Regions from separate parts of the Glutamicibacter arilaitensis Re117 genome, predicted to be linked through region 2. Evidence: riboswitches for the same ligand, from Rfam matches in the RefSeq annotation. Region 2 holds a riboswitch; each other region holds the start of a gene.
The links. A riboswitch is a leader RNA that binds a small molecule or an ion and turns the genes downstream of it on or off. The one in region 2 is predicted to bind S-adenosylmethionine.

Region 1 (3,272 bases), 1.0 Mb from region 2:
CGAGGCTGATGACCAGGGCCATGACGATTCCGACCATGGCCCAGGTCTGGCCGTAGGCCGGCAGCATCAACGCGGGCAATTGCTGCCACGGAGTGTCGGTGCCCACGGCTGCGCTTTCAAATGGGATTCTCATGCGTTGGCCTCCACCAGTTCGTGATTGTTGCGGGCCAGGCTGCCCGGGTCGGCCTGCAGGCCCCACCCGTCCAGCAACCGGAGCAGGTCCTGAGGGGTCGCGCCCTGCACGCCCAAGCGCACTCGGCCCAAGGTCCCCTCATGGTGCGCCTCGACGGCGCCGCCAAGCAGGGCCACCGCGATCCCGTGCTCGATGCCCAGGCGGGAGATCCAGCCGGGATCGACCCGGTCCTTGCGGTAGGCCACCGTCACGGCATAGTCGAAGCCTGCCGGCAGTTCCTCGGACCGCAGCGGCAGCAGCTTCTCCCCGGTCGCCGAGCCAGGCGAGGCCACCAGCTCATGCAGGGCTCCGTGCTCGGCAATGCGCCCGCTGGCCAGCTGGGCGACCTCGTCGGCCACATGCCGCACCACATCCATCTCATGGGTGATCAGGATGATGGACAGGCCCAGGTCGCTGCGCAGCGAATCCAGCAGCCCCAGCACCTGGTGCGTGGATTCGGGATCCAGGCCCGAGGTGGCTTCGTCGGAGAGCAGCAGCCGCGGCCGCAGGGCCAGGGCCCGGGCGATGCCGACGCGTTGCCGCTGGCCGCCGGAGAGCTGCCCGGGATAGGCGTCCGCCTTCTCCAGCAGCCCGACCCGGTCCAGCAGCTGGGCCACCCGCTGCTGCATTTCGTGGTGGACCACCCCGAGGTTCCGCAGCGGAAGTGCCACGTTCTCGGCGACGCTCAGCCGGCTCAGCAGGGCCGAGTTCTGGAAGATCGTGCCGATGGCGCGGCGTTCGGCGCGCAGCGCCCTGCCCGAGAGCGCGCCGAGGTCCTTGCCGTCGATGAGGATCTGCCCGCTGCTGGGCTTCTCCAGCAGCGAGATGCAATGGGACAGGGTCGATTTGCCGGCCCCGGAAGGGCCGACCACTGCCGTGATCGAGCCTTCCGGCACCGACAGGTCGATCCCCTTGAGCACTTCGATGCGCCCCTGCGCGGTGTCATAGTGCTTGTGCAGATCCTTGATCTCAATCATGTGCTGCGTGCTCCTTGGCTGTTGCACCGTGAAGGACTGCCCAGGGCCGAGGTTGAGCCGGCTCGTAGCCAGGCGTGGCCCGGTGGCAGCCACTGCTCCATCGGTCCTGGCGGTAGCACCGTCCCGCGGTTCGGGTGGTTGCTGCGACGTCAACGAGCCAGGTCTCTCGGTCGCTCTGGATGGGTTGCCCGGCCTTGGCGGCCAGGTGTTCCCAGTCTGCGTTCCATGTCCGAACCGAGCCAAGAGTTGCGCAACACTGCGACATCACGTCATCCCCGGACTGGAAAAGCGGGCTGCCGGCGTCATTTTCGGCGTCATGATTTGTCGCATTGCCCCTCATGTGACCCTTTGAGTAGGAGGTGCTCCTGCGGATTTGCGCTCAGCCGGGGGGCCTTCTCCGGCAACCGCCGGCAATTGGTGCCCCGGCCCGGCATCGGGAATACGCGCTGCTGGCCTACGGTTGGAATCACTGACTGCTTTTGAAAGGACTGCCATGAAGATTGCCGTGACCGGAGCCACCGGACAGCTTGGAAATCTAGTCGTCGATGCGCTGCTGGCGCGCGGCGCGAAGGCCGCTGATCTGGTTGCCATTGGACGTTCAGCGCAGAAGCTGGAACCGCTGGCGGGCAAAGGCTTGGAAACCCGCGTTGCTGATTACAACGTTGAGCAGGCACTGATATCCGCGCTGAAGGGCGTAGACAAGTTGCTGTTGATTTCAGCCAGCGAGGTAGGCCAGCGCGTGGCGCAGCATGAGAACGTCATCAACGCCGCCAAGAAGGTGGATGTCCAGCTGATCGCGTACACCTCTATTGCCAACGCTTTGACCGGCGGAATGAAGCTTGCCGAGGAGCATATCGCCACCGAACGCCTGCTGGCCGGTTCCGGCATCGATTACGTGCTGCTGCGCAATGGCTGGTACATCGAGAACTACACGGACCAGCTGATGGGCTACCTCAACAGCGGCATGGTGCTCGGTGCCGCCGGCGAGGGCAAGATCAGTGCAGCGGCTCGGGCCGATTACGCCGATGCCGCCGCGGCGGTACTGCTCTCGGAGGAGGAGCAAAGTGGCAAGATCTACGAGCTGGGCAGCGACAAGCCGTTCACCCTCACCCAGCTCGCTGGCGCCGTTGGCGCTGCTGCCGGACAGGATGTTGCCTACCAGCAGATGGATCCCGAACAGCTGGAAAAGATCTATGCGGATGCCGGAGTCCCCGCAGCATTCGCCCACATTCTCGTCGATACCGATCTGCGCGTTCGCGAAGGCGCGCTAGAGGTCAACTCCGGCGATCTGGCCAAGCTGATCGGCCGGACTCCGGCTTCCCTGGGCAAGGTCATCAAGGAGAACCTGGACAAGTAATCCATGGGGCTAAGAGTTTAATCGGGCAGTCATTCGCGGCATTCAATGCCGTGGTGGCTGCCCGACTGTTTTACGTGTCATAACCAAACATATTCGCTGGACAAGGGCGGAATTAGCGCACGGATAACAAGTGCTGCGTGTCACAACCACGCACGGCATACCGTTCCCGTAAATTTGCGCATACTTCATCCCCACCTTTCCAGGAGATCAAAGTATGTCACGAGCACGATTACGGTCAGTTGCCTGCGCGGCAGTTATCGCCTTGGGCCTGGGCGCTTTCTCAGCCCTTCCGGCGAGCGCGGAACCACGGCACACCCAGAAAGACTCGACGGCCATTGGCACCGGCGGGGCAGTTTCCTCGGTAGACCCGGAGGCCACCGCCGCCGGCATTGAAGTTCTGCGCAAGGGAGGCAATGCCGTGGATGCGGCCGTGGCCACTGCGGCGGCACTGGGTGTCACCGAACCCTACAGCGCGGGCATTGGCGGTGGCGGATATTTCCTCTACTACGATGCGAAGTCCGGCAAGGTCAGCACCATTGACGGCCGCGAGACCGCACCAGCTGGCATCTCCCATGATGCTTTCATCGACCCGGCAACGGGCGATCCGTACAACTTCACCCCGGAACTGGTTACCAGCGGCGTGGCAGTTGGCGTACCCGGAACCTTGGCCACTTGGCAACGCGCCCTGGATAACTGGGGATCGCAGAACCTGAAGCAGGTCCTGCGCCCGGCAACGCAGATTGCTTCGCGCGGCTTCGTAGTTGAC
Region 2 (3,272 bases):
GGGCACCGAGCTTATCCTGGACCGAATCGGCGATCTCCTTTTCGACTGCACGCTGGCGCGGTCCCTTGCTGGTGTATTCCCACGAATAGCGCACGGTTAGTGGAGTTTGGATGCTCTCCAACCAGACCTTGAGGCTAGGACGTGCTGGAACCGGAATCGGGTAGCTTTCATCTTCGCTTTTCAACGGTGCCATTAGGCGCAACCGGTCCAGATGCTGTTGTTCAAAAAGTTCGATGCTTTGCTGCGGAACGGTTTGCGCTCCGGATTCAATAAACGTCGCCAGTTCCTTCGTCACCGGTTCAGCAAAGAGTGCCAAACCGATTTGCTTGGACTTCGGCAAGGGGCTGGAGGCATAGGCCAGCAAGGTCGGAGGGTTGCCTATCGGCAGCAGGTAGGTATGCTCTGCGCTTGGTCCATGCAGTTTGCCTTCCATGACCAGCCCATATTCACCGCGCCGCAAATCCACATGGGCCAGGGCTGGCTGCTCGCTGAACTCTACTGGCACTTTGGCCGCTGAACCGCCGTTGACGATCTGCACCCCGGCTTCGCGCAGGGATTCAAAGGCATCCAGCAGGTCCTGGCCGGGCAGGTTCATCAGCGAGATCCAGTCCTTGGGATCCCAGGAATGGCGGTAGGTATCTTGTTCTACGTGCTCGCGCAGCCGGTCCAGTTCAACCAGCGCACGGCGCTGCTTCTTGGAAAATCGCGCGTCGAAGGCCACACTGCGCCAGCTGACCCCGGTCTGGATCCACGGGCTCTTGGTGCCTTGGCGGGCCGGACGCGCCTGCAAGGTCAGCGCGTCCTCGCCGCCGTAGCGTGGTTCACTGACCACCTTGAGGATCAGCCCCAGTGGTTCTTCGGCTGCCAGCGGCTCATCAACAATAGTTGGAAGCAGGCGGTCCAAAGTGTGTTCCCACTGCGGCTTGCTGTTGCGTTTCCACGCGTGGGGGTCCACCCCGGAATCAGAAACGTAGAAGCCTTGGTCCTCTTCGGTAGTCACCTCGATGAGCAAGGCGGCGACATCCTCGCAAGACTGCACACCTGGATGCTTCCCGCAGAAGCTGCTGAAGCTGATATTGCCCCCGTGGATTTCCAGCTGGGCCATCACCGAATCGCGCAGCACCACTGCCGAGATGCGGGTGGAGCCGGGTTGCATGTCCCGGTTGGCAATCTGCACTTTTCCGGAATCGCACAGGAACTGACCCAAGTCGTATTCGGATTCGGTCACCAGTGTCTGGGCCGCAGAAAGTGTCAGCTGGAATTCCATACTCGCCGTTCGTTGTTCGTGCAGTGGGCACCCGAAAGCTAAATTCCATCTTAGCCAGCTCCCCGACAAGATGCTTAGTGAAGAAAAGTTACCCCGCCCTTTACTCACAGGCAACGTGGCCGGTAGAAAAGAACCATTGAATCACGAGTTCCACTGCTTGAGCCCTGGCTGAGTGGACGGCAACCCTCCTTCGTCATTGTGCGGGGTGCCCCAGGTGAAGATTCGACGCATCTTGACCGCCAAGGTGCGTAAGCGATGGCGCCCCTTGCGCCAGAAAGGGGATTAATTCCCATGACTAACGCAGCATCTACCCTCAGCATTTCCGAGGACCGCGCCCAGCGCCTGCAAGAAGCAGGCCATGGCTGGGGCAAACGCATTTCAGCCGCCCCGCAAAGCGCCAAGCTGACGTTCACCGTCGAAGGCGAGGGCTTCGATTCGGTAGCCAGCAACATTGTGTCCGGCAAGCATTCCTTCCAGGTCGATGAGCCTGCCGCATTGGGTGGCAACGACGTGGCCGCCAGCCCAGTGGAATACGCGCTGGGCGCACTCATTTCCTGCCAGGTCGTGGTCTACCGCTTGTATGCCCAGAACCTTGGCATCCAGGTGGACGACGTGAAGATTGTGGCCAATGGCCACCTCGATGTCCGCGGCCTGTTCGGCATCGACAAGGCCATCCGTCCGGGCTTCTCCTCTGTGGATCTGGACATCCAGATTGCCGGCCCGGAATCGGCCGAACGCTATGAGGAGCTGCGCCAGGCAGTGGACGCCCACTGCCCCGTGCTGGATTTGTTCGCCAACCCGGTACCGGTGCGTACCGCGGTGAGCATTGCAGCGGCCAATTAACGTCCGCTAAACCAACCAAGTAGCCGCCGCGGGCCCTGGCTTCGGGGGCTGCGGCGGCGCACTTGCGGTAAAGGCGGGCTACTACCCGAGGAAGTTCAGCAAGACCTTGCCGGACTTCGAAGAATTCTTGGCTGTTTCAAAGGCTTCGAGGCCCTCGGCCACCGGGAATTCGTGGGTTACCGCCGCGGAAATCTGCAATGAGCCATCGGCCAGGGCAGCAAGCACCTGGTCGATTTCGCCGTTGAAGCGGAAGGACCCGGCAAGTTCCAGCTCGCGGGTAATCGCCAGGGAAATCAGTGCAGGTTGCTCTCCCGAAGGCAGCAACCCGACCATGACCACGCGCCCGCCGCGCACAGCACCGCGCACCGCCGAGGCCAATCCGCGGTAATTGCCGCTGGCCTCGATCACCACATCGGCGTTCACCTTGGCAATTGCATCCTGGTCATCGGCACGCAAGGTGGATGTGGCACCCAGTTCCTTGGCAATTTCCAGCGGCTTATCGTGCATGTCCACCGCGATGATTTCCTCGGCTCCGGCACGCTTGAGCACGGCCACGGCCAGCGCTCCGATCGGGCCAGCGCCAATGACCAACGCCTTCTTGGCGGCAACCTCGCCGGCTCGCGATACCGCATGCCAAGCCACTGCGGCTGGCTCGGCCAGCGCAGCGTCGCGCAGCGACAGTCCGGCAGGCAGTTCGCGAAGCATCCGGGAGGGCAGATTCACCTCGCGCGCAAAGGCGCCCTCGGTATGCGGGTAGCGGGCAGCCGAGCCCAGGTAGGTGCATCCCGGTGAAAGGTTCGGGCAGGCCTCCGGATAAGGTTCCCCGGTCTCCCCTGGTGTTGCAGGGTGCACCGCAACTTTGGTTCCGGCTGGCGGACCACTGCCATCGGCGGCGGCTTCAATGACAGTTCCCACGATCTCGTGTCCGAGAATCATCGGTGCTTTGAGGATGGATTCCCCGGCGGCGCCGTGGCTCCAGTAGTGCAGGTCCGATCCGCAGATGCCGCCGTACGCGATGGCGATGCGTGCCTCATTTGTTGCCGGTGCTGGCAGCTCGATCTGCTCGATGCGCAGGTCCCCGGCCGCGTGCGCCACGACGGCCAAGGTCATGTTGGACAGGGTGCTAGACGACAACGCTCATGCCTCCGTCGATGAAAATGGT
Region 3 (3,272 bases), 1.0 Mb from region 2:
AGGCACAATCTGGCCGTAGGGCTGGTGACCGGCGGTTCGGCCGCGCAGATCATCGGCACCACGCAGATCCGCGAGGCGCTGCCGGCCCTGGCTTCGGCCATCACGCTGAACACCATCTCGATGATCGAGTATTCGGCCATCGCCGGGACCATCGGGGCCGGGGGCATCGGCTATCTCGCCGTGACCTACGGCTACCAGCGCTTCGACATGAACGTCATGCTGGCGACCATCGTGGTGCTGATCCTGACCGTGCAAATTGTCCAATTCCTCGGCGACCGCATCGCCCGCGCCCTGGCGCGTCCCTGAACACCAACGACGAACGAACGAGCGAGACCATGACTACACCGCACACCGGGCACGACCACGGCTTCACGCTGCGCAAGAACCGCAATGCCCTTCCCTGGACCATCGCCGCTCTCGCGGCCGTGGCCGCCCTCATCCTCGGCGTGCTGCTGGGCCAGCAGCGCTCCGCCCCTGCCGCCGCTTCGGCCGCCGGAAACCAGACGAAGTTCACCGTCCACTTCGAACCGGCCATGGCCGGGGAGGAGAAGATCCTGGATTTCGTGGCGCAGCAGATCGCGCCGGACTACGGCATCGAAATCGAGAAGGTCGGGCTGCAGGATCCGATCCAGGCCAACCAGGCGGTGGCCAGCGGCCAATTCGATGCCACGATTTTCGAGCACCAGTGGTACATGAAGCAGTCCGCTGAGGCTGCCGGGGTCGAGCTGGAACCCACGGTGGAGCTCTTCCAGTGGGGTTTCGGGCTCTATTCGAACCATTACGACTCGGTCGAGGACATCCCGCGTGGCGCCTCGCTGCTGTTGCCCAATGATGTGGCCAACCAGGGCCAGGCGCTGTGGCTGCTGCAACGCGAGGGCCTGCTCGGCCTGGACCCTGACATCGAACCGCGCACCGCGAAGATCCCCGATGTCATCGATAACCCCCGGGGCTTCGAATTGAAGGAAGCCGACCTGCTGGCGATGCCGCGCATGCTCGACGACGTCGGTGTGGCGATCGGCTACGTCTCCCAGTTCGATGCGGGCAAGGTCGACCGCGAACAGGGGATCTTGTTCCCCGAGCCGCCCAAGACCTTCGCCTCCCGCCTGGTCATGGGCGCGGAGTACGCCAAGAGCGCCGATGCGCAGAAGCTGGTGGAAGCATTCTCCGATCCGCGGCTGCAGGAGTACCTGGCCACGACCGAGGATCCGCTGGTCCAGGGAGTGCTCACCCCGGTCTCCGGTTCCTGACGGAACTGCCATTGCGCCGTGCGGATCGGCGAGCGCGAAGCGGCTCGGCACCGACAGGTGCCGAGCCGCTTCGCGCTCCAGATGGCACATTTTCTCCGCCGAGGCTGGCAGTGTCAAGGATTTTCCGTCAAGATGCTTAACCCTTGGACTTGTGACGGTGCATTACGCCCAATATGACGAACATCGGGCATTTCAGGATGCGTTGTGTGACTTCATGACCGCTGTCTTACGTAACGCTTGTCTGCTGAATTCACGGGTTGCAGACTTGAATTGTTCGGCCGGTACAGCCGGACACCCCATCCAGAGCGACCGAGAGACCTGGCTCGTTGAAGTCGCAGCAACCACCCGTAAACGGGAGCGGTGCTAAGGCCGGGACCGATGGAGATTGCTAATTTTCACGACGGTCTGCAGGGAGAAACTCGCCAAGAGTATTCCCCCAAATCATGGCAGAACGTGCAGCGAATCTAGGCGTAATCCTCGGGTCACCAACCGAGAGGACATTTGAAATCATGCGTACAGCACATTTTGGACTGAAGACCACTGCGATTCTTGCCGTTCTGGGCTTGTCGCTCACCGCGTGCGGAGGCAACGCCACTAAGACTGGCGCAGCGCAAGCAGCAGCCGATCCAGAGACTCCGGTTGAAGGTGGCACCTTCACCTTCGCTGAAGTTACCCCTATCAACAATTGGCAGACTCAGGCAGCACGCTTCTATGAGAAAGCGAATGTTCTGAACTCAGTGCTTGATCGCCTGACCTACTACGATGTGGAAGCCGGCAAACTGGTTGGCTGGATCGCCAGCGAATTCGAAGCCAATGAAGACCAGACGGAGTTCACCTTCACCATTCGCGACGGTGTCACTTTCTCAGACGGCTCCACGCTGGATGCTGAGGCTGTGAAGCTGAACCTGGACGCCCTTGGAAAGGGAATCAAGTCTGCCCAGATTGCGCCAAACGTTGACTTTGCTGCCTATAAGTCGGCAGAGGTCGTAGGGGACAACAAGGTAAAGGTTACGCTCAAGCGGCCAGATGCCAATTTCCTTAGATCGACTTCCTCCGTAACTGCTGGTTTGGTGTCCCCGAAGACCCTTGAACTGGACAATGCCGCGCAGTCTTCGATCTCCAAGATTGTTGGCTCCGGCCCATTCGTCTTCGAATCGGAAAAGCCTGATGAAGAAGTCGTTTTCAGCAGCCGGGATGACTACGCCTGGGCGCCAGAAACTGCCCCGAACCAGGGCGATGCCTACCTGGATACCCTGGTTATCAAGTACCTTCCAGAGGTCGCTAGCCGTGCCGGCGCCGCCCAGTCCGGGCAGGTGGATCTCGTCCGAGGATTGCAGCCGGTAGACGAACAGGTGCTGGCCTCCAGCGGCGGCAAGGTTTATGCCGCCGAAGGGGTGGACCTGACCACCAACCACGCGGCCGTGCGCATTGGCTCGGGAAAGCTGGAAGACGTCAAAGTCCGCCAGGCACTCCAGGTTGCAATCGACCGCCAGGCCATCAAAGACACCGTTCTCTCGGATAGCTATGTCATTTCGGGATCGATCCTCAACCACAAGGCACCAGGGTTTGTAGACCTGTCAGCAGAATTGGCCTATAACCCGGAAAAGGCCAAGCAGTTATTGGACGAGGCCGGATGGAAGCCGGGCGCAGATGGCATTCGGGAGAAGGACGGGAAGAAGCTGGAAGTCACGGTTTCCACCTCCAATAACTCCGTAGTCATCAAGCCAGCGTTCGAACTGATTGAGCAGCAATGGCGCGAGATCGGCGTCCAGCTGATCAACCGCGCGGCGGACAATACTTTCCTGACCAACGCACTTGTCGACGACAAGGTGGAGTTCTACGGAACTCGCCAGTTTGCGTACGGCGGACTGGGCCCGGTCTATGCACCTGCGAACAACAACCAGACCCTTCGCGCTGATCCTGAACTGAACAAGCTTTTCACCAAAGAGCAGTCGGCGACCACCGATGAGGAACACCTGAAGCTGGTCGAAGAAGAACAGCGTGCCCTGGTGCTGGACAAGGCCC

Region 1: it holds a riboswitch for S-adenosylmethionine, as region 2 does, so the genes downstream of both, AARI_RS01720 (methionine ABC transporter ATP-binding protein) here and AARI_RS14975 (OsmC family protein) in region 2, are expected to answer to the same signal.
Region 3: it holds a riboswitch for S-adenosylmethionine, as region 2 does, so the genes downstream of both, AARI_RS01735 (ABC transporter substrate-binding protein) here and AARI_RS14975 (OsmC family protein) in region 2, are expected to answer to the same signal.

What each region holds. Positions count from the first base shown of each region.
Region 1 covers NC_014550.1:277,134-280,405, reverse strand. The annotation lists gene AARI_RS01725 (methionine ABC transporter permease) at 1-133, opposite strand, end outside; gene AARI_RS01720 (methionine ABC transporter ATP-binding protein) at 130-1,149, opposite strand; SAM riboswitch class I at 1,244-1,335, opposite strand; gene AARI_RS01715 (NmrA family NAD(P)-binding protein) at 1,643-2,506, shown strand; gene ggt (gamma-glutamyltransferase) at 2,721-3,272, shown strand, end outside.
Region 2 covers NC_014550.1:3,133,327-3,136,598, forward strand. The annotation lists gene AARI_RS14970 (DEAD/DEAH box helicase) at 1-1,267, opposite strand, end outside; SAM riboswitch class IV at 1,407-1,528, shown strand; gene AARI_RS14975 (OsmC family protein) at 1,559-2,110, shown strand; gene AARI_RS14980 (L-idonate 5-dehydrogenase) at 2,192-3,220, opposite strand; gene AARI_RS14985 (SDR family oxidoreductase) at 3,234-3,272, opposite strand, start outside.
Region 3 covers NC_014550.1:280,663-283,934, forward strand. The annotation lists gene AARI_RS01725 (methionine ABC transporter permease) at 1-306, shown strand, start outside; gene AARI_RS01730 (MetQ/NlpA family ABC transporter substrate-binding protein) at 336-1,247, shown strand; SAM riboswitch class I at 1,541-1,632, shown strand; gene AARI_RS01735 (ABC transporter substrate-binding protein) at 1,757-3,272, shown strand, end outside.